DNA from 3 places in the Streptomyces sp. NPDC050610 genome. Region 2 is predicted to be linked to each of the others. Evidence: riboswitches for the same ligand, from Rfam matches in the RefSeq annotation. Region 2 holds a riboswitch; each other region holds the start of a gene.

Region 1 (6,940 bases), on a different contig from region 2:
AGGGGGATGCCCGAGACGTTGGGCACCTTGGTCCGCTCCGGCCCCCGCGAGACGGTCAGGGTCACCGTGCCGGTGCTGCGGATGCGGTCGCCCGGCTTGGGGTCGGTGCCGATGACATGGCCGCGCTCCACCACATCGCTGAAGTCCTGCCGGGCCTTCGACTTCAGCCCGGACTCGTGCAGCTTCTGCTCCGCCTGCGCCCGGGTGAGATCCAGGACGGCCGGGACCTTGGAGAACTGGCCGGAATTGATGTACCAGACGCCCGTGCCCAACAGGATCACCAGCACCGCTCCGAGCAGCGCCAGCACCGAGCGGCGCGGCCCGCGACGGCCGGACGCCGCCGCCGGGGCGGGGACCCTGGCTCCGGCCGCCGGGGCGGACGGCCGTTCCAGCCGGGTGGTGCGGTCGTACGAGGCGTCGTCCGCCGCCCGTGCCGCCCGCGCCTCGATGGAGCGCGGGAGCACGCTCGTACGGTCCTCGGAGCCGTCGTGCTCGGCCGTCTGCGCCCGCGGCGGCACCGCGTCCAGCTCCGCGTCGCTCATCCCGGCGCGCGCCGTACGGGCCAGGCCGAGCAGCTCCACCGCGTCGGCGGGGCGCGACTCCGGGTCGCGGGCGGTGGCGGCGGCCACCAGGTCGTCCAGTACGGCGGGCAGTCCCGGCACTGCCGCGGACGGCGGCGCGATGTCCTCGTGGAGGTGCTGGTAGAGGACCTGCGCCGGGGTGCCGCCGGTGTGCGGCTTGGCGCCGGTCAGCATCTCGTAGAGCACCACCCCGCAGGCGTACACGTCCGCCGGGGTGTCGGCGGTGCCGTGCTCGATCTGCTCGGGGGCGAGGTACGACACGGTGCCGAGCACGGACCCCGTCGAGGCGGTGGTGTTGTTGTCCACGGCCCGTACGAGCCCGAAGTCGGCGACCTTGACCCGGCCGTCGTCGCCGATCAGCACGTTCTCGGGCTTCATGTCGCGGTGTACGAAGGACGCCCGGTGGGCGGCGCCCAGCGCGGCGAGGATCGGCTCCAGGATGTCGAGGGCGGCGCGCGGCTGGAGCGCGCCGCGCTCGCGCAGCACGTCGCGCAGCGTGCACCCGGCCACGTACTCCATCGCGAGATAGACGTACGTGCCGTCGGTGCCCTGGTCGAAGACGCCCACCACATTGGGGTGCGCGAGCCTCGCCACCGACTTCGCCTCCCGGATGAACCGGTCGACGAAGGCGCCGTCCGCGGCGAGCGCCGGGTGCATCACCTTGAGCGCGAGCACGCGGTCGAGCCGCGTGTCGACGGCCCGGTAGACCGTGGCCATGCCACCGACGGCGATGCGCGCCTCGACTCGGTAGCGGCCGTCGAGCAGCTGCCCGACGAGGGGGTCCTGAAGGGTCGTATCCACGGCAGACGAGTCTACGAGCAGTCACCGACAGCTCCGACGCCGCGCGCCCGCCGCGGCCGTACTGAAGCCGAACGGTGACAGCGGCCGACGCGTACGGACGCGGGAACGCGCCTGGTCGGACACGGGGACGTGCCCGCTCAGGCCCGGTCGGAACGCGCGGTCGGAACGGCCGGTCAGGCGGTCCGGTCGGAACGGCCGGTCGGAACGCCAGTTCAGGCGGGGCCCGGTCAGAACGCCGGCCGCTCCGGGTCCAGCTCCGCCAGCCCCTCCATCGCCGAGGACGCCCGCGCGAAGTGCCGGCGCGGGATGCGGCCCGCGCGGTACGCCAGCCGGCCCGCCTCCACCGCGTGCCGCATGGCCGCCGCCATCAGCGCCGGCTCCTGCGCGCGGGTCACCGCCGAGGCGAGCATCACCGCGGCGCAGCCCAGCTCCATGGCGAGCGCGGCGTCGGAGGCCGTGCCCGCGCCCGCGTCCAGGATCACCGGGACGCCCGCGCGCTCGGTGATCAGCTGGAAGTTGTGCGGGTTGCGGATGCCCAGGCCGGAGCCGATGGGCGAGCCCAGCGGCATGATCGCGGCACACCCCGCGTCCTCCAGCTTGCGGGCGAGTACGGGGTCGTCATTCGTGTACGGCAGCACGGTGAAACCGTCGTCGACGAGGGTCTCGGCGGCGTCCAGCAGCTCGATCGGATCGGGCAGGAGAGTGCGCTCGTCGGCCACCACTTCGAGCTTGACCCAGTCCGTGCCGAGCGCCTCGCGGGCCAGCCGCGCGGTGAGGACGGCCTCCCCGGCGGTGAAGCAGCCCGCGGTGTTCGGCAGCACCCGGATGCCGTGCCGGGCGAGCACCGACAGCACCGAACCCCGCACGGTCGCGTCCAGGCGGCGCATCGCCACCGTGGTCAGCTCGGTGCCCGAGGCGAGCAGGGAGCGCTCCAGCACGTCCAGACTGGGCGCGCCGCCCGTACCCATGATCAGCCGGGAGCCGAAGACGGCGCCGCCGATGGTCAGCGGGTCCTCGGCCGCTTCCGTTTCCGGGGCCCCCGGAAGGAACGCGGTGTTGGTCATGGTCAGCCTCCCTGGACCGCGGTGAGGACCTCGACGCGGTCGCCGTCGCCGAGCGCGGTGGCCGGCCACTGGCCGCGCGGCACGACGGCCTCGTTGACGGCGGCGGCGACGCCGCTGTGCGCGGTGGTGAGCGTGGCAACCAGCCGGTCCAGGGTCAGACCGGCGGGGATCTCGCGGGGCTCGCCGTTGAGGGAGAGCCGGACGGAGGCGGGCGGAGAGGGCGTCATACGGGCTGCTCCTGAGGTGCGGGGGCCTGGAAACGCTGCGGGGAGAAGGGCAGGGCCGCCGCCGGGAGCGCGCCGCCGGTCAGCACCTCGGCCATCACATCGCCGGTGAACGGGGTCAGCAGGACGCCGTTGCGGTGGTGGCCGGTGGCCGTGTGGAGACCGGGCAGGGCGGTCGGGCCGAGCAGCGGCGCGTTGTCGGGGGAGGCGGGGCGCAGCCCGGCGAGGGTCTCGACGAGCGGCAGCTCCGTGATGCCGGGCACCAGCTCATGGGCGTCGCGCAGCAGCTCGTACACGCCGCCCGCGGTGACGGTGGTGTCCCAGCCCAGCTCCTCGCTGGTCGCGCCCAGGACCAGCTCGCCGTTCTCGCGCGGCACCAGGTAGACGGGGCCGCCGCGCACCACGGCCCGTACGGTCCGGGAGAGGAACGGCGCGTACGGGCCGGGCACGCGCAGCCGCAGGACCTGGCCCTTGACCGGGCGGACCGGCGGCACCACGTGCTCGGGCACGCCCGCGAGCCGCGCGCTGTGGCTGCCCGCCGCCAGCACCGTCTGGGCGGCGGCGACCCGGACGCCGTCGGCCAGCTCGGCCCCGGTCGCCCGGTCCGCCTCGACCGTCAGACGCCGTGCCTCGGCCCGGTGGAAGACGACGCCCGCGCGCTCGCAGGCCGTCAGCAGGGCGCGGGCGAGGCGCCGCGGGTCGGTCTGGTGGTCGCCGTCGACCCGCACGCCGCCGCGCACGCCCGGCGCGAGCATCGGCTCCAGGCGGCGGCACTCGCGCCCCGACAGCCACTGCGAGTCGAGCCCCGAGCGCTGCTGGAACTCGTGGAGTTCACGCAGGTGGGCGCGGTCGTCGGCGTCGAGGGCGACGGCGAGCGTGCCGCAGGCGCGGTAGCCGATCCCCTGGCCGCTCGCCTCGGTCAGCTCGGCCGCGAACGCCGGGTAGCGGCGGGCGGAGGCCAGGTTGATGGCGAGCAGGTCCTGCTCGCCGTAGTGCAGTTCGGTGACGGCGGCCAGCATCCCGGCCGCGACCTGGGCGGCGCCCCCGCCGGGCGCGGGGTCCGCGACGGCGGTGCGCAGCCCGCGCTGGGCCGACCGCCAGGCGGTGACCAGGCCGATGATGCCGCCGCCGATGACGAGGACGTCACAGGAGGCCGATTCCCGTCCCGGTGGCTTCGAAGAAGACGCGTGCATGGGCGTCCAGCCCCTCCCTTCGCCGGCATGACCCGGATCAGGTTCGTACGGTCGGAGGCCGTCCAGCCTCCCTCTCAGCCCGGTCCGCCCGGGCTCCCGCGAGTGCTCTACCCAAGTCACCCTAGTACGCGCCCCGAATCGGCCGAAAGGGGAGTGTCCGATACGGGCCGGGGCTCCGCCGGGCGCGCAACCGGGCCGCCGCGGGCCCCGGTTGTGGTGGAGATCTCTCTGCGCGACGCTCCGGCACAGCGTGCCCGCCGCCATACAGTGAGCTGGTGAGCGATCAGACGAATACCACCAGTGACCGGCGTCGCGTCGTGATCGTCGGCGCGGGCGTGGCCGGGGTACAGACCGCCGTCGCCCTCCGCGAACAGGGCTGGACCGGCGCGATCTCGCTGCTCGGCGCGGAGCCCCATCCGCCCTACGACCGACCGCCGCTCTCCAAGGCCGTGCTGCTCGGCAAGTCCGAGGGCTCCGCCTTCGAGGTGGACTTCGACTCCCTCGGCATCGACCTGCGGCTCGGCCGCGAGGTCACCGGGCTGCGGCCCGAAGAGCGCGTCCTGGACACCGCCGACGGCCCCGAGCCCTACGACCGGCTCGTCATCGCCACCGGCGCCGAGCCCGTCGTCCTGCCCGGCAGCGAGGGCATCCCCGGCGTCCACCTGCTGCGCACCCTGGACGACGCGACGCGGCTGCGCCCGGTCCTCGCCGACCAGCACGACATCGTGGTGGTCGGGGCGGGCTGGATCGGCGCGGAGTTCGCGACCGCCGCCCGCGAGGCGGGCTGCAAGGTGACCGTCGTGGAGGCCGCGGACCGGCCGCTCGCGGGCGCCCTCCCCGCCGAGGTCGCCGCCCACATGGCGGGCTGGTACGCGGACTGCGGCGCCGAACTGCTCACCGGCGCCCGCGTCGTCTCCCTCTCCGAGGGCAGCGTGCTGCTGGACGACGGCACCCGGCTGACGGCCGGCGCGGTGGTCGTCGGCATCGGCGCGCGCCCCGCCACCGGCTGGCTGGCGGGGACCGGCATCGAGCTGGCCGCGGACCTGTCCGTGGTCACCGACGAACGGCTGCGCACCAGCCTCCCGGACGTCTACGCGGTCGGCGACTGCGCCTCCTTCCCGTCCGCCCGCTACGCCGAGCGGCTGCTGGTGCACCACTGGGACAACGCGCTCCAGGGGCCGCGCACCGTCGCCGCCAACATCGCGCACGGCGAGGCCGAGGGGCCGCTGTACGACCCGGTGCCCTACTTCTGGTCCGAGCAGTTCGGCCGGTTCGTGCAGTACGCGGGGCACCACGCCGCCGCCGACGAACTCCTGTGGCGCGGCGACCCCGCCACCGCCGCCTGGTCCGTGTGCTGGCTGCGCGAGGGCATCCTGGTCGCGCTGCTCGCCGTGGGCCGCCCCCGGGACCTGGCGCAGGGCCGCAAGCTCATCGAGCGCGGCGCACGGCTGGACCAGCGGCAGGCCGCGGACCCGTCGGTGCCGCTGAAGTCGGCGACGGTCTGAGGCCGGCGGCGGGGCGGCTCCATTTCTAGCGGGGCCGCTCCGTTTCCGGGCGGTAGCGGGGGCCGGTCCGTTTCCGGGCGGAAACGGGGGCCGGTCCGTTTCTGGGCGGTACGCGCGCGTGGCCTGTCCTGGGGGGGGACGCGCACGTGTCCTGTCCCAAGGGGGACGCGCGCGTGGCCGGGCGGCGCGCGCTCGCCCGGCGCGAAACGGCCGGGGCGCTCGGACGAGGACATGACACGGGTGCGCTCCGCTGGGACGGGACACGGGCTCCGAGGGGTGTCCCGCGCGGGTACGCGCGCCTGGCGGCGCGCGCTTCGGCCGGGGCGCGACACGGGCTCGGAGCGCCTCAGGGCCTCCCGGCTACCGACTGTCAGTCCTAGATGGCAGGCTTGTCCCGTGACCGAGATTGACGCAAAGATCGATGCTCTCGTCCCCGCCTGGCTCAACCTGCCCGACATCGCCGAACGGCTCGGCGTCGAGGTGACGCGCGTCCGGCAGCTGGTCAAGGAAGGCCAGGTGATCGCGGTGCGCCGTGGCGAGAACAGGGCGCTCCAGGTGCCCGCCGACTTCATCGGCGACGCCAAGGTCGTCAAGGGCCTGGCCGGCACCTTGACGCTCCTGCGGGACGACGGCTTCAGTGACGTGGAGATGCTGGAGTGGCTCTTCACCCCCGACCCGACCCTGCCGGGCACCCCGGCGCAGGCCCTGCGCGAGAATCGCGGCACGGAGGTGAAGCGCCGGGCCCAGGCGCTCGCCGTCTGAGCGCGCCGGGTCCGGACGACGGCCGTCCCTGCCCCGTCGAGCACGGCGCTCGCCGGCTGATCCGCCGTCCGTAGGCGCCTCAGCCCACAGCCGCACATCCATCGCATATCCAACCGTCCGGTGTACGGGCCGGGGCCGTGAGCCCCGGCCCGTACACCGCCGACCCGGGGGGAAACCGCCGCATGGCCGCCACAGGTGCCACAACCTCCACTGATGTCGCAGCCGCCACCGACGCCGCAGGAATCGCGGGAGCCGCGGCGGGATCAGCCGCCCCAGCACCCGCCGGGGCCGGGGCGAGCGCGCGAGAGCGGCTGGCCGACGCCCGGCTCTATCTGTGCACCGACGCGCGCAAGCGCCAGGGCGACCTGCCCGAGTTCCTCGACGCGGTCCTCTCCTCGGGGGTCGACATCGTCCAGCTGCGGGACAAGGGCATGGAGGCGGGGGAGGAGCTGGAGCACCTCGCGGTCCTCGCCGCCGCGGCCCGTCGGCACGGCAAGCTCGTCGCCGTCAACGACCGGGCGGACGTCGCGCACGCCATCGCCTCCGACGTGCTGCACCTGGGCCAGGGCGACCTGCCGGTGCCGGCCGCGCGGGCGATCCTCGGCGCGGACGCGCTGATCGGCCGCTCCACCCACGCCGAGTCCGAGGCGGCCGCCGCGGCCGTCGAGCCGGGCGTGGACTACTTCTGCACCGGGCCCTGCTGGCCCACCCCGACCAAGCCGGGGCGGTACGCGCCCGGGCTCCCCCTGGTGCGCTATGCCGCCTCGCTGGCGCCCGTACGGCCCTGGTTCGCGATCGGCGGCATCGACG
Region 2 (6,940 bases):
GACCCACGAGGGATATCTGCGCCGCGAGAACGGCGTCTTCCTCTACGGCGACGCCGCGATGAGCCTCGGCGGTGTGGGCGGCCGCGAGGAGCGGCGCGCCGGAATCTCCGACACGCTGGCCGAGATCGGCGAAGAACTGGGCGTCGCCCTCTACTTCGCGGCGTACCGCGAGGGCGAGGTCGACGTCCTGGCCGTCGCGGACGGCCCCGCGTTCCCGGCCGTACAGGAGTGGGCGGACTTCGGCGAGACCGCGCATGCCCATGCTCTGGGACAGTGCCTCCTCGCCCAGCTGGGTGAGGAGGAGCGCGGCGACTACCTCGCCCGGCACCCCGTGCGGCCCCTCACCCCGTACTCCGCGCGCGACCAGGCTGACCTGCTGCGCAGGCTGGAGCACCGGCACCGCCTGCAACCCGTGTTCGAACGGCAGGAGTACGCGCTGGGGACGGTCTGCGGGGCCTTCCCCATAGTCGCGGGGACCGCCGTGGCGACAATGGCGGTCTCCCTTCCGGCGAATCGGGTGGAACAACTCCGTCCTGTGGTCGAGTCGTTACGCTCCAGAGTCGGTGAGCTCGTAAGCTCACTCTCGTTCTCTATCAGTATCTGAAAAATCACTCCTTGTGATCCGTTAGTCGTTGTCAGACGATGGCGTCAATAGGGCCATGAGGATTCAATCCCGGCCAAATCCGACGAACGCGGGGCATAGGGCTATGCGCGACACGGTTCAGGCAGAAGTGACCATGACCTTTCTCGTCTCCGAGGAGCTTGCTTTCCGTATCCCGGTGGAACTCACGTACGACAGCAACGACCCGTACGCGATCACGTTCACCTTCCATCTCCCCGGCGACGCGCCCGTAACCTGGGCCTTCGCCAGAGAACTACTGCTCGACGGGCTGAGCCAGCCCTCCGGCGAGGGCGACGTGCACATCGCGCCGGCCTCCTCCGAACACCTCTCCGACGTCTTCATCCGGCTGCAAGTCGGCGGTGAACGGGCCCTGTTCCGGGCCGGCGCCGCCCCCCTCGTGGCCTTCCTCGACCGCACCGACCGCATCGCCCCGCTCGGCGAGGAGCGATCGGTCGCCGACCTCGAATGCGACCTCACCACCGCGCTCGACCGCATCCTCGCCGGCAACACCGAGGGCCAGAACGCCGGTTAGCGGCCGGACTCCCCGCCCTCCTCCCGGATCGGCACACGCTCGGTACGCGGGGACGCGCCGTGAGGCGCGGCCGCCGACTCCCCGCCCCCCGAGCGGGCCGCCGGACTGCCCGCGGGAGGAACACGGCCGCTCGCGGCGCCGTTCAAACCCTCGGCCGACCCCTCGGCCGACCCCTGCGCCGAGCCCATCGACGCGAGCAACTGGCGGGCCAGCCCCAGGCCCGTACCGCCCATGGTGAGCGCCTTCGCGAACATGTCGGACATCCCGTCCGCGCCGTTGAGCAGCACCATGTGATCGACGCTCCCGAACGCCCCGGCGCCCGCCTGGACGATCTCGGGCCACTTCTCGGCGAGTTGCTGCGCGACGACCGCCTCCTGGTTCTCCGCGAGCGCGGCCGCCCGCGCCTTGATGGCCTCCGCCTCGGCCAGGCCCCGCGCCCGCGCCGACTCGGCCGCCGCAAGCCCCTTGGCCTGCGCCGCAGCGGCCTCGGCCTCACCGGTCGCCCGGGTCGCCGCCGCCGTGGCGGTGCCGCGCGCCTTCGTCGCCTCGGCCTCCGCCACCGCCGCCGTCTTGACCCGGTTCGCCTCGGCCACCGCCGCCAGCTCCGTCTCCCGCGCCTTCGCCTCGGCCCCCGAGATACGGGCGTCCCGCTCCGCCTCGGCCAGCGTCCGCTTCTCGTACGCGGAGGCGTCCGCCGGCTTGCGCACATCCGCCTGGAGCATCTGCTCGCGGCGCTGCGCCTCCAGCTCCGCCACCCGGGTCTCCTGGACCACGACCTCCTGCTGAGCGGCGGCCTCCGCCAGCGGGCCCGCCTGCCGGGCCTTGGCGCCCGCGCTGTCCCGCTCGGCCTGATAGCCGGCCTGGAGGATCTCGCTGTCGCGGGTCGCCTGCGCCATCCGGGCCGACGCCTGCTGCTCGGCCTCGGTGGCCAGCCGGTCCGCCTCGGCCTGGGCGATCCGCGCGTCCCGGTGCACGGCCGCCGCGTGCGGCGCGGAGAGATTCTTGATGTAACCGGTCGGGTCCTGGATCTCGTGGATCTGCAACGAGTCGATGATCAGACCGAGCTTCTCCATCTCGGTCCCCGAAGCGGCCCGCGTCTCGCCCGTCAGCCGCTCCCGGTCCCGGATCATGTTCTCGACCGTCAACCCGCCGACGATCGACCGGAGATGGCCGGCGAAGACGTTGTGCACCCGCTCGCCCATGAACTTCTGCTGGTCCAGGAAGCGGCGCGCCGCGTTCGCGATCGACACGAAGTCGTCGCCCACCTTGAAGATCACCACGCCGTGCACGCGCAGCGGAATGCCCTGCTGGGTCACGCAATCCACGTTCAGCTCGGCCTCGTTGAGGTCGAGCGACAGCTTCCGCACCACCTGGACACCCGGCATCACCAGCGTCCCGCGCCCGGTGACGATCCGGAAGCCCATGCCCTCCTCAAGGCCCTCGGTGCGGTGTTTGGAGCCGGAGATGACGAGCGCCTCGTTCGGCTCGGCGACCCGCCACATGAGTTTGAAGAGACCGATAAGAACGACGAATGCGACGACGACGATCCCCGCCACGATGCCGAACAGCATGTGCTCACGCCCCCTCTGCCGGGCCCCAGAAGGGGTCCGCGTTCAAAAAAGTCTGCTCCCGCCCAGGACTTCGGTGAAGGCACAGGCGCATCCTTGGTGCGCTTTTGATACATCACCCATAGGCGGCCATGACGTAGACCGTGCGCGGCGGTTGATACTCCACGACCAGCACCACCGTGCCCCGCTCCAGCCGCTCGCCCGGCTCCACCGCGTACGCGAGGAACGCCTCGGCGCCGCCGCGCACCCGCACCATCACCTCGCCGACCAGCCCCGGCCCGACCGTCCCCGTCACCCTGCCCCGCTCACCGATCACCGGCAGCTCCCCGATCGCCGGGTACGGCGGCCACGGCCGCTCCCCCGGTCCCCCTGCTGTGCGCGACCCCTCCGGTCACTTGGCGCGGCGTCGCCTGCCGCCCCTCGCCGCGGACCTCCCCCCGGTCTTCGTCCCGGCCCTCACCCCAGTACTCGTATTGTGCCGGTCGGCACTGACAACGAGCGCTGCCAGCGCCGTGGTCACCGGAACCGAGGCCACCAGCCCGATGGAGCCGACCAGGGTCCGTACGATCTCCTCCGAGACGATCTCGCTGGTCGCGACCGCCCCCACCCCGCTGTCCGCGATCGAGAACAGCAGCAGCAACGGCAGCGAAGCACCCGCGTACGCCAGTACCAGCGTGTTGACGACGGACGCGATGTGGTCCCGGCCGATGCGCATCCCGGCCCCGTACAGCTTGCGCCAACTCGCCTGCGGGTCGGCTTCCTTCAGCTCCCACACCGCGGACGTCTGGGTCACCGTCACATCGTCCAGCACGCCCAGCGAGCCGATGATGACCCCGGCCAGCAGCAGTCCGCGGATCTCGATGTGCGGATACAGGCCGTGTACCAGGCCCGTCTGGTCGTCGGTGTTGCCCGTCAGGTGCGCCCAGCCGATGAACACCGAGCCGAGCAGCCCGATGACCATCAGGGACAGCAGGGTGCCGAGCACCGCCACGGACGTACGGGCCGTCAGGCCGTGGCACATATAGAGCGCGATCAGCATGATCGCGCTGCCGCCCACCACCGCGACGAGCAGCGGGTTCGACCCTTGCAGGATCGCGGGCAGGATGAACAGCGTCAGCACCCCGAAGCTGATGGCCAGCGCTACGAGCGCGAAGAGGCCGCGCAGCCGTCCGACGACCACGACGGCGATCGCGAAGACCGCGCCGAGCAGCGCCATCGGCAGTGTGCGGTCCACGTCGGTGACGGAGTACTGGAGGTCCTTCGGGGCCTTCGGCGCGTACGCGAGGACGACCTTCTGACCCACCGAGTAGCGGCGCGAGGCGCTCGGCTGGACGATCTCGGTGAAGGACCGGCCCTTGTCCTTGCCGGAGGTGACTTCCAGGGTGGCTTTCTCGCACTCTTTGCCGGCTCCGGCTCCGGCTCCGGCTCCGGTCGCATCGTTCGGAGGTTGCTGACCGCTTCCGGAGCCCTGCCCTCCGTTTTGTCCGCCTCCGCCGCCGGACGAGGGGGCCTGCGGCTGCGCCCCCACGGCCGCGCAGCTCACCTCCTCGACCTTCACCACCCGGCCCGATTCCGTCTGCTGGTCGAACCCCAGCCCGCTGTGCTGATGCGGCGGCGCCCCTCCGGGCCACAGCACCACGAGCCCGGCCACCACGGCGACGGCGAACGGGATGAGCACGGCCGCGATGACCTTGCGCAGCTGACGGGAGACGGGGGCGGCGGGCCCGTGGCTGTGCGCGTGCGAGTGGCCATGGGCTAGCCGCGGCGCGCGGGCCGTCTGGTGCGCGGGGTCCTGCTCGTGTGCGGGGTCCTGCTCGTGCGCGGGAGGACCGGGCTGGGTGCGAGTCACGGCCCGATCATCGCAAGGCCCCCTGGCCGCCGGGGGCGGCGAACCGTTAGCGTAGTGACACCTTTGCAATCGCGGGAGCTCGGAGCACCGGGCTGAGAGGGCGCTGATCTCCGTACGGGACGTACGTACGGAAGCCGCTGCGTCGACCGCCGAACCTGTTACCGGGTAATGCCGGCGTAGGGAGTTGGGTCTTATGACCTCGCAGCAGGATGCACGCACGCCCGAAACCAGCGGCACAGCGGCGGCCAATGGCTCCGCGGAGCTCGGCTGGCACAAGGACCACGTGACCGGAACGCGGCCGGACCTGCGGGTCCCGGTCCGCCGGGTGCACCTCACCAACGGCCGGGACGTGCGGCTGTACGACACGTCCGGCCCGTACACCGACCCGGCCGTCGAGACGGACGTCCGGCGCGGCCTCGCGCCGGTCCGGGAGAACTGGATCATCGGCCGCGGCGACACCGAGGAGTACGCCGGGCGCCCGCTGCGCCCGGAGGACGACGGCCTCAAGCACACCACCCCGCGCGGCGGCCTCAAGAACCTCGACGCGGTCTTCCCGGGCCGCCCGCGCCAGCCCCGCCGGGGCCACGGCGGACGGGCCGTCACACAGCTCGCGTACGCCAGGCGCGGCGAGATCACGGCCGAGATGGAGTACGTCGCGATCCGCGAGAACGTGGCCCCCGAGACCGTACGGGAGGAGATCGCGGCGGGCCGGGCCGTACTGCCGGCCAATGTGAACCACCCGGAGATCGAGCCGATGATCATCGGCAAGAAGTTCCTGGTGAAGGTCAACGCCAACATCGGCAACTCCGCTGTCACCTCCTCCATCGAGGAGGAGGTCGAGAAGATGACCTGGGCGACCCGCTGGGGCGCCGACACGGTCATGGACCTCTCCACCGGCCGCAACATCCACACCACGCGCGAGTGGGTGCTGCGCAACTCGCCCGTGCCGATCGGCACCGTGCCGCTCTACCAGGCGCTGGAGAAGGTCGACGGCAAGGCCGAGGAGCTGACCTGGGAGATCTACAAGGACACGGTCGTCGAACAGGCCGAGCAGGGCGTGGACTACATGACGGTCCACGCGGGCGTACTCCTGCGGTACGTGCCGCTGACCGCGCGCCGCAAGACCGGCATCGTCTCGCGCGGCGGTTCGATCATGGCCGCGTGGTGCCTGGCCCACCACAAGGAGTCGTTCCTCTACGAGAACTTCGAGGAGCTGTGCTCGATCCTCGCCTCGTACGACGTCACGTACTCGCTCGGGGACGGGCTGCGCCCCGGCTGTATCGCGGACGCCAACGACGAGGCGCAGTTCGCGGAGTTGCGTACGCTCGGCGAGCTGAACTCCATCGCCAAGCGGCACGGCGTACAGACCATGATCGAGGGCCCGGGGCACGTCCCGATGCACAAGATCAAGGAGAACATCGACCTCCAGCAGGAGATCTGCGAGGAGGCCCCGTTCTACACGCTCGGCCCGCTGACCACGGACGTCGCCCCCGCCTACGACCACATCACCTCGGGCATCGGCGCGGCGATGATCGCCTGGTGGGGCACGGCGATGCTCTGCTACGTGACCCCCAAGGAGCACCTCGGGCTGCCGGACCGGGACGACGTCAAGACCGGCGTGATCACGTACAAGATCGCCGCCCACGCGGCGGACCTGGCCAAGGGGCACCCCGGCGCCCAGGAATGGGACGACGCGCTCTCCGACGCCCGGTTCGAGTTCCGCTGGGAGGACCAGTTCAACCTGGCCCTCGACCCGGACACGGCGCGGGAGTTCCACGACCAGACCCTCCCGGCCGAGCCGGCGAAGACCGCGCACTTCTGCTCCATGTGCGGCCCGAAGTTCTGCTCGATGAAGATCTCCCAGGACATCCGCCGTGAACACGGCGGGGACCTGTCGATCGACTCCGAGGCCGAGGCTGACGCCGAGGCCGGAATGGCGGAGAAGTCCAGGGAGTTCGCGGCGGCGGGCAACCGCGTGTATCTGCCGATCGCGGACTGACGCGCCGCCCCGCCCACCGAAGCGCCGGAGGCGGTACGACCGTACGAACCGGGCCCGAAGCCGCAACTCGCCCTTGCGACTTCGGGCCCTTCGGCATGACGTGCCTACGTGCCTACGTGCCTACGTGCCTACGTGCCTACGTGCCGAGGACGTCTGCCCCGCCTGGCCACGGCTTCACGGCCGCCCAGTCTCACGTCCCCTTCGGCAGCCGGAGGAGCAGGTGGTCGACCAGGTCGTCGACGTAGTCGGGGCTGAGGTCGGTGAGGCCGAAGAGGACGCGGACGTACATCGGGGCCAGGATGTGGTCGACCACCTCCATGGACCGCGGCGCGGGTTCGCCGCGGGCGTGGGCCCGGTCGAGCATGGCGTC
Region 3 (6,940 bases), on a different contig from region 2:
GTCCGACTACATGGGCATGCTCGGCACGGTCATGAACTGCCTGGCCCTCCAGGACTTCCTGGAGAAGGAGGGCATCGACTCCCGCGTGCAGACCGCCATCACCATGGGCCAGGTCGCGGAGCCGTACATTCCGCTGCGCGCGGTGCGGCACTTGGAGAAGGGCCGCGTCGTCATCTTCGGCGCCGGCATGGGGATGCCGTACTTCTCGACCGACACCACCGCCGCCCAGCGCGCGCTGGAGATCGACGCCGAGTGCCTGCTGATGGGCAAGAACGGCGTGGACGGGGTCTACGACTCCGACCCGAAGAAGAACCCGGACGCGGTGAAGTTCGACGCCCTGGAGTACGGCGAGGTCATCACCCGCGGGCTCAAGGTCGCCGACGCCACGGCCATCACCCTGTGCATGGACAACCAGCTCCCGATCCTCGTCTTCGAGCTGCTCGCTGAGGGCAACATCGCGCGCGCCGTGAAGGGTGAGAAGATCGGCACGCTCGTGAGCGACCGGGGTACCCGGGCCTGACGGCTCGTACGGCCGTACGGGCGGCACGGGGCCCCATCCGGGACCGTGCGGCCACGACGGCAACCCACGCCGCGGGAGATGCGCGGCACGGGGATGGACAACGGCCTGCCGGTCGGACACCGTGCAGGAGAAGACGCGCGCAGGGGCGAGGCTCTGCTTACTGATAACACCAGGAGCAAGTGGTGATCGAAGAGATCCTCCTCGAGGCCGAGGAGAAGATGGAGAAGGCCGTCGTGGTCGCCAAGGAGGACTTCGCGGCGATCCGTACGGGGCGTGCGCACCCGGCGATGTTCAACAAGATCGTGGCGGACTACTACGGTGCGCTGACCCCGATCAACCAGCTGGCGTCGTTCTCGGTGCCGGAGCCGCGGATGGCCGTGGTGACCCCGTTCGACAAGACGGCGCTGCGCAACATCGAGCAGGCGATCCGCGACTCGGATCTGGGCGTCAACCCGAGCAACGACGGCAGCATCATCCGGGTGACGTTCCCGGAGCTGACCGAGGACCGGCGCCGCCAGTACATCAAGGTCGCCAAGGGCAAGGCCGAGGACTCGAAGGTCTCGATCCGCTCGGTCCGCCGCAAGGCCAAGGAGACCCTCGACAAGCTCGTCAAGGACAAGGAGTCCGGCGAGGACGAGGTGCGCCGCGCGGAGAAGGAGCTCGACGACACCACTGCGAAGTACGTCACGCAGGTGGACGAGTTGCTCAAGCACAAGGAAGCCGAGCTGCTCGAGGTCTGATGAACGACTCTTCCTGGGGGGCCCCGCCGAGCGCCGGATACCGCGGGCCGACCGACCGGGGGCCGGCCCGTCCGGCAGGTCCCGTGCACGACATGGGCGACGCGGCGCAGACTCGGCCCATGCCCATCGTGCCCGACGCAGGCGGAGATCAGGACGACCGTGAGAAGGGGGCCGCTTACCTCGGCGGCCCCCTCTTCCGCGATGAACAGTTCCGTGAGGAACGGTTCCGTGACGACCAGTTCCGTGGTGAGCAGTTCCACGGGGAGCAGGAGCCCGCTGCGGTGCCCGAGCCCGTTCCCGCGGCGCCGGAGCCGGCCGCCGCGCCTGTGAAGAAGAGCGCGGGCCGTGACCTGCGGGCGGCCATAGGGGTGGGCCTGGGGCTGGGCGGGATCATCATCGCCTCCCTGTTCATCTACAAGCCCGTCTTCCTCGGCGTGATAGCGGTCGCCGTGGTCGTCGGGCTGTGGGAGCTGACCTCGCGCCTGTCGGAGAAGAAGGCGATCAAGGCGCCGCTGGTGCCGCTCGCGGTCGGCGGCGCCGCCATGGTCGTCGCGGGCTATCTGGACGGCCCGGAGGGCGCGTGGGTGGCCATGGCCTTCACCGCGCTCGCCGTGCTCGTGTGGCGGATGACGGAACCGCCCGAGGACTATCTGCGGGATGTCACGGCGGGCATCTTCGCGGCGTTCTACGTGCCCTTCCTCGCCACGTTCGTGGCGCTGATGCTCGCCGCCGGCGACGGCGCGTGGCGGGTGCTCACCTTCCTCGTGCTGACGGTCGTCAGCGACACCGGCGCGTACGCGGTGGGCTGGAAGTTCGGCAAGAACAAGCTCGCGCCGCGGATCAGCCCCGGCAAGACGCGCGAGGGCCTCGTCGGCGCGGTCGCCTTCGCGATGGTGGCGGGCGCGCTGTGCATGCAGTACCTGATCGACGACGGGACCTGGTGGCACGGGCTGCTGCTCGGCTGCGCGGTCGCGGCCAGCGCCACGCTCGGCGACCTGGGCGAGTCCATGATCAAGCGGGACCTCGGCATCAAGGACATGGGCACGCTGCTGCCGGGGCACGGCGGGATCATGGACCGGCTGGACTCCCTGCTGCCCACCGCGCCGGTGGTGTGGCTGCTTATGGTGATCTTCGTCGGCAGCGGCTGACCTGCGCTTTTCCCGTCGAGGGGTCCGTTGTCCACAGGGCGGCGGGCCCCTTTCCGGATGTCTGCCACACTGGATGGACCATGCCTAAGCCCGGAGAACTCACTTTCGTCGCGCCGCGCGGAGCCAAGAAGCCGCCGCGGCATCTCGCCGACCTTAGCCCCGCCGAGCGCCGCGAGGCCGTGGCCGCGATCGGCGAGAAGCCGTTCCGTGCCAAGCAGCTGTCGCAGCACTACTTCGCCCGGTACGCCCACGATCCGGCGCAGTGGACCGACATCCCCGCGGCGGCGCGCGAGAGGCTGGCGGCCGAGATGCTGCCGGAGCTGATGAGCGTGTTGCGGCACATCTCGTGCGACGACGACACCACCCGCAAGACGCTCTGGAAGCTGCACGACGGCACGCTCGTCGAGTCCGTGCTGATGCGCTATCCGGACCGGGTCACCATGTGCATCTCGTCGCAGGCGGGCTGCGGAATGAACTGCCCGTTCTGCGCCACCGGCCAGGCCGGGCTGGACCGGAATCTGTCCACCGCCGAGATCGTCCACCAGATCGTCGACGGCATGCGCGCCCTGCGCGACGGGGAGGTGCCCGGCGGTCCGGCCCGGCTCTCCAACATCGTCTTCATGGGGATGGGCGAGCCGCTCGCCAACTACAAGCGCGTCGTGGGTGCGATCCGCCGGCTCACGGACCCCGAGCCGGACGGGCTCGGCCTCTCGCAGCGCGGCATCACCGTCTCCACCGTCGGCCTGGTCCCCGCGATGCTGCGGTTCGCCGACGAGGGCTTCAAGTGCCGCCTCGCGGTCTCGCTGCACGCCCCCGACGACGAGCTGCGCGACACGCTTGTGCCGGTCAACACGCGGTGGAAGGTGCGCGAGGTCCTCGACGCGGCCTGGGAGTACGCGGAGAAGTCCGGCCGCCGCATCTCCATCGAGTACGCGCTGATCCGCGACATCAACGACCAGGCGTGGCGCGGCGATCTGCTCGGGCGGCTGCTCAAGGGCAAGCGCGTGCACGTCAACCTCATTCCGCTCAACCCGACGCCCGGTTCCAAGTGGACCGCGTCGCGTCCGGAGGACGAGAAGGCGTTCGTCGAGGCGATCGCGGCCCACGGCGTGCCCGTGACCGTGCGCGACACGCGGGGCCAGGAGATCGACGGGGCCTGCGGACAATTGGCCGCTTCCGAGCGCTGATATGGTGCTTTCGCACAATTGAACAATCCGACAGGGGAGCGCACAGAGCGCTGAGAGTGCGGCTTGGCCGCAGACCCTCGGACCTGATCCGGGTCATACCGGCGTAGGGAGTCAGCTCACTCATGAACAGCAATGTCCGGCGTGCCATCGGCGCCGCGGTCGTCAGCGCCCTCGGCGTCACCGCGCTCGCCGCCTGCGGGGGATCCGGATCGTCCGAGGCGTCGGACTCCAAGACGGTCACCCTGGTCTCGCACGACTCGTTCAACGCCTCGAAGTCCGTGCTCGCCCAGTTCACCGAGAAGACCGGCTACAAGGTACGGGTCGTCAAGAGCGGCGACGCGGGCGCGGCCGTCAACCAGGCGATCCTCTCGAAGTCGCACCCGCAGGGGGACGTCTTCTTCGGCGTCGACAACACCCTCCTCTCGCGCGCCCTCGACAACGGGCTGTTCTCGCCGTACGAGGCCAAGGGGCTGGACCGGATCCCGCGCGATCTCCAGCTCGACGCGGCGAAGCACCGCGCCACCCCCGTCGACACCGGGGACATCTGCGTCAACTACGACCGCGCGTACTTCAAGGACCACAAACTGGCGCCGCCGCAGTCCTTCGACGATCTGGTCAAGCCGGAGTACAAGAACCTTCTCGTCACCGAGAACGTCGCCACCTCGTCCCCCGGCCTCGCCTTCCAGCTCGGCACCGTCGCCAAGTACGGCGAGGACGGCTGGCAGAAGTACTGGAAGCAGCTCAGGAGCAACGGCGTCGAGGTCGTGGACGGCTGGGAGCAGGCCTACAACCAGCGGTTCTCCGGCTCCGCCGCCGGCAAGAAGGCCAAGGGCGACAAGCCGCTCGTCGTCTCCTACGCCTCCAGCCCGCCCGCCGAGGTGCTGGACGCGAAGCCGCAGCCGAAGGAGGGGCCCACCGGGGTCGCGACCGGCACGTGCTTCCGGCAGATCGAATTCGCGGGGCTGCTGAACGGGGCGAAGAACACCAAGGGCGGCAAGGCGCTCCTCGACTTCCTGGTGGGCAAGGAATTCCAGGAGGACATGCCGCTCCAGATGTTCGTCAAACCGGCGAACCCGGACGCGAAGCTGCCCGAGGTGTTCACGAAGTACGGCGCGAAGATCTCCGCCCCCGAGACCCTGGCCCCGGAGAAGATCGCCAAGAACCGTGAGCAGTGGGTCAAGTCGTGGTCCTCGCTCGTCCTGAAGTAGCGCCCCCGGGGAACGCGCCGGACGGGCCCGATCCCGGCCGCGCGGCGGACCGCAAGGCCGCCGCGCGCGGCGTCGTGTCGCGACTCGCGCTGATGGCGGTGCCCTTCGCGTTCTTCGCCGCCTTCTTCGCCTATCCCGTCGTGGCGATCGTCGCCCGGGGGCTGAAGGACGGCGGGCAGTGGCAGTTCGGCCGGATAGGGGAGGTGCTCGGCGACCCGCAGATCGGCCACGTCCTGTGGTTCACCACCTGGCAGGCCGCCGCGTCCACCGCGCTGACCCTCGCCCTCGCGCTCCCCGGCGCGTACGTCTTCGCCCGCTTCGACTTCCCCGGCAAGCAGCTGCTGCGCGCCGTGGTCACCGTCCCCTTCGTCCTGCCGACCGTCGTCGCGGGCTCGGCGTTCCTGGCGCTGCTGGGCCGCGGCGGGCTGCTCGACGAGCTGTGGGGGGTCCGCCTCGACACCACGGTCTGGGCCATCCTCCTGGCGCACGTCTTCTTCAACTACGCGGTCGTCGTGCGGACCGTCGGCGGCCTGTGGGCGCAGCTCGACCCGCGCCAGGAGGAGGCGGCGCGGGTGCTGGGCGCCGGGCGCTTCGCGGCCTGGCGCAGGGTGACGCTCCCCGCCCTCGCGCCCGCCGTGGCGGCAGCGGCCCTGATGGTCTTCCTCTTCACCTTCACCTCCTTCGGCGTCATCCAGATCCTCGGCGGCCCGCGCTACGCGACGCTGGAGGTGGAGATCTACCAGCAGACCGCGCAGCTCCTGAACCTGCCGACGGCCGCCGTGCTCTCGATCGTCCAGTTGCTGGCGGTGTGCGTGCTGCTCGCCGTGCACGCCCGGACCGTACGCCGCCGGGAGTCGGCGCTCCGGCTGGTCGACGCGGCGCGGACGTCGCGCCGGCCGCGCGGCGCGGGGCAGTGGTCGCTGCTGGCGGGGGTGCTGGCCTGCGTCGCCCTGCTGATCCTGCTGCCGCTGGCCGTGCTGGTGCAGCGCTCCTTCGACGGCCCCGACGGCTACGGCCCGGTCTTCTATCGCGCTCTCGAATCGGCCGCGGACAACGGCGGCACCTTCGTCGTCGCGCCGCTGGAGGCGATCGGCAATTCGCTCTCCTACGGGCTCGCCGCCACCGCCATAGCCGTGGTCATCGGCGGGCTGGCCGCAGCCGCCCTGACGCTCCGGGGCGGAGCGAACGGCGGCGCGAAGGGCGGAGCGAACGGGGGCGCGAACGGGGGCGCGAAGGGCGCGGGCCGGCTCGTACGGGGCTTCGACGCGCTCCTCATGCTGCCGCTCGGCACCTCCGCCGTGACCGTCGGCTTCGGCTTCCTCATCACCCTCGACAAGCCGCCGCTGGACCTGCGGGACTCCTGGATCCTGGTGCCGCTGGCCCAGGCGCTGGTGGGCGTCCCCTTCGTCGTACGGACCATGCTGCCGGTGCTGCGCGCGGTCGACGCCCGGCTGCGGGAGGCCGCCGCGGTGCTCGGGGCGTCCCCGCTGCGGGCCTGGCGGGAAGTGGATCTGCCGCTGGTGGGGAGGGCGCTGGCGGTCGCGGCGGGGTTCGCGTTCGCGGTCTCGCTGGGCGAGTTCGGGGCGACCGTCTTCATCGCCCGGCCGGACAGCCCGACGCTGCCGGTCGCGGTGGCCCGGTTGCTGAGCCGGCCCGGGGAGATGAACTACGGGCAGGCGATGGCCCTCAGCACCATTTTGATGCTGGTGTGCGCGGTGGCGCTGCTGGTACTGGAGCGCATTCGCACCGACCGTTCGGGAGAGTTCTAGATGGCCCTGCTGCGACTGGACGGCGCGAGCGTCCGCTTCGGCGCGAGGACGGCGCTGGACGCGGTGGACCTGGAGGTCGCCGAGCACGAGACGGTGTGCGTCCTCGGCCCGAGCGGCAGCGGAAAATCCACCCTGCTGCGCGTCGTCGCGGGGCTTCAGCGGGCCGACGGCGGGCGGGTGACACTGGAGGGCCGGGACCAGAGCGGCATCCCGACGCACCGCCGCGGTGTGGGGCTGATGTTCCAGGACCACCAGCTCTTCCCGCAGCGCGATGTGGCCGGAAACGTGGCCTTCGGACTGCGGATGCGCGGGGCGGGCCGCGCCGAGCAGGCCCGTACGGTCGCCGAACTCCTCGACCTCGTCGGGCT

Evidence for each region. Region 2 has a riboswitch for thiamine pyrophosphate ahead of thiC (phosphomethylpyrimidine synthase ThiC). Riboswitches for the same ligand answer to the same signal wherever they lie in the genome.
Region 1: it holds a riboswitch for thiamine pyrophosphate, as region 2 does, so the genes downstream of both, thiO (glycine oxidase ThiO) here and thiC (phosphomethylpyrimidine synthase ThiC) in region 2, are expected to answer to the same signal.
Region 3: it holds a riboswitch for thiamine pyrophosphate, as region 2 does, so the genes downstream of both, AB0I22_RS30300 (thiamine ABC transporter substrate-binding protein) here and thiC (phosphomethylpyrimidine synthase ThiC) in region 2, are expected to answer to the same signal.

Annotation. Positions count from the first base shown of each region.
Region 1 is NZ_JBFAIV010000035.1:53,236-60,175, reverse strand. It holds gene pknB (Stk1 family PASTA domain-containing Ser/Thr kinase) at 1-1,382, opposite strand, end outside; gene AB0I22_RS32245 (thiazole synthase) at 1,610-2,446, opposite strand; gene thiS (sulfur carrier protein ThiS) at 2,449-2,673, opposite strand; gene thiO (glycine oxidase ThiO) at 2,670-3,863, opposite strand; TPP riboswitch at 3,861-3,973, opposite strand; gene AB0I22_RS32230 (FAD-dependent oxidoreductase) at 4,139-5,368, shown strand; gene AB0I22_RS32225 (Rv2175c family DNA-binding protein) at 5,765-6,130, shown strand; gene thiE (thiamine phosphate synthase) at 6,313-6,940, shown strand, end outside.
Region 2 is NZ_JBFAIV010000001.1:414,429-421,368, forward strand. It holds gene AB0I22_RS01925 (helix-turn-helix domain-containing protein) at 1-604, shown strand, start outside; gene AB0I22_RS01930 (SsgA family sporulation/cell division regulator) at 708-1,154, shown strand; gene AB0I22_RS01935 (SPFH domain-containing protein) at 1,151-2,725, opposite strand; gene AB0I22_RS01940 (hypothetical protein) at 2,838-3,038, opposite strand; gene AB0I22_RS01945 (YibE/F family protein) at 3,114-4,571, opposite strand; TPP riboswitch at 4,633-4,771, shown strand; gene thiC (phosphomethylpyrimidine synthase ThiC) at 4,765-6,570, shown strand; gene AB0I22_RS01955 (TetR/AcrR family transcriptional regulator) at 6,761-6,940, opposite strand, start outside.
Region 3 is NZ_JBFAIV010000030.1:88,185-95,124, forward strand. It holds gene pyrH (UMP kinase) at 1-520, shown strand, start outside; gene frr (ribosome recycling factor) at 703-1,260, shown strand; gene AB0I22_RS30290 (phosphatidate cytidylyltransferase) at 1,260-2,408, shown strand; gene rlmN (23S rRNA (adenine(2503)-C(2))-methyltransferase RlmN) at 2,489-3,595, shown strand; TPP riboswitch at 3,618-3,722, shown strand; gene AB0I22_RS30300 (thiamine ABC transporter substrate-binding protein) at 3,718-4,803, shown strand; gene AB0I22_RS30305 (iron ABC transporter permease) at 4,896-6,572, shown strand; gene AB0I22_RS30310 (ABC transporter ATP-binding protein) at 6,573-6,940, shown strand, end outside.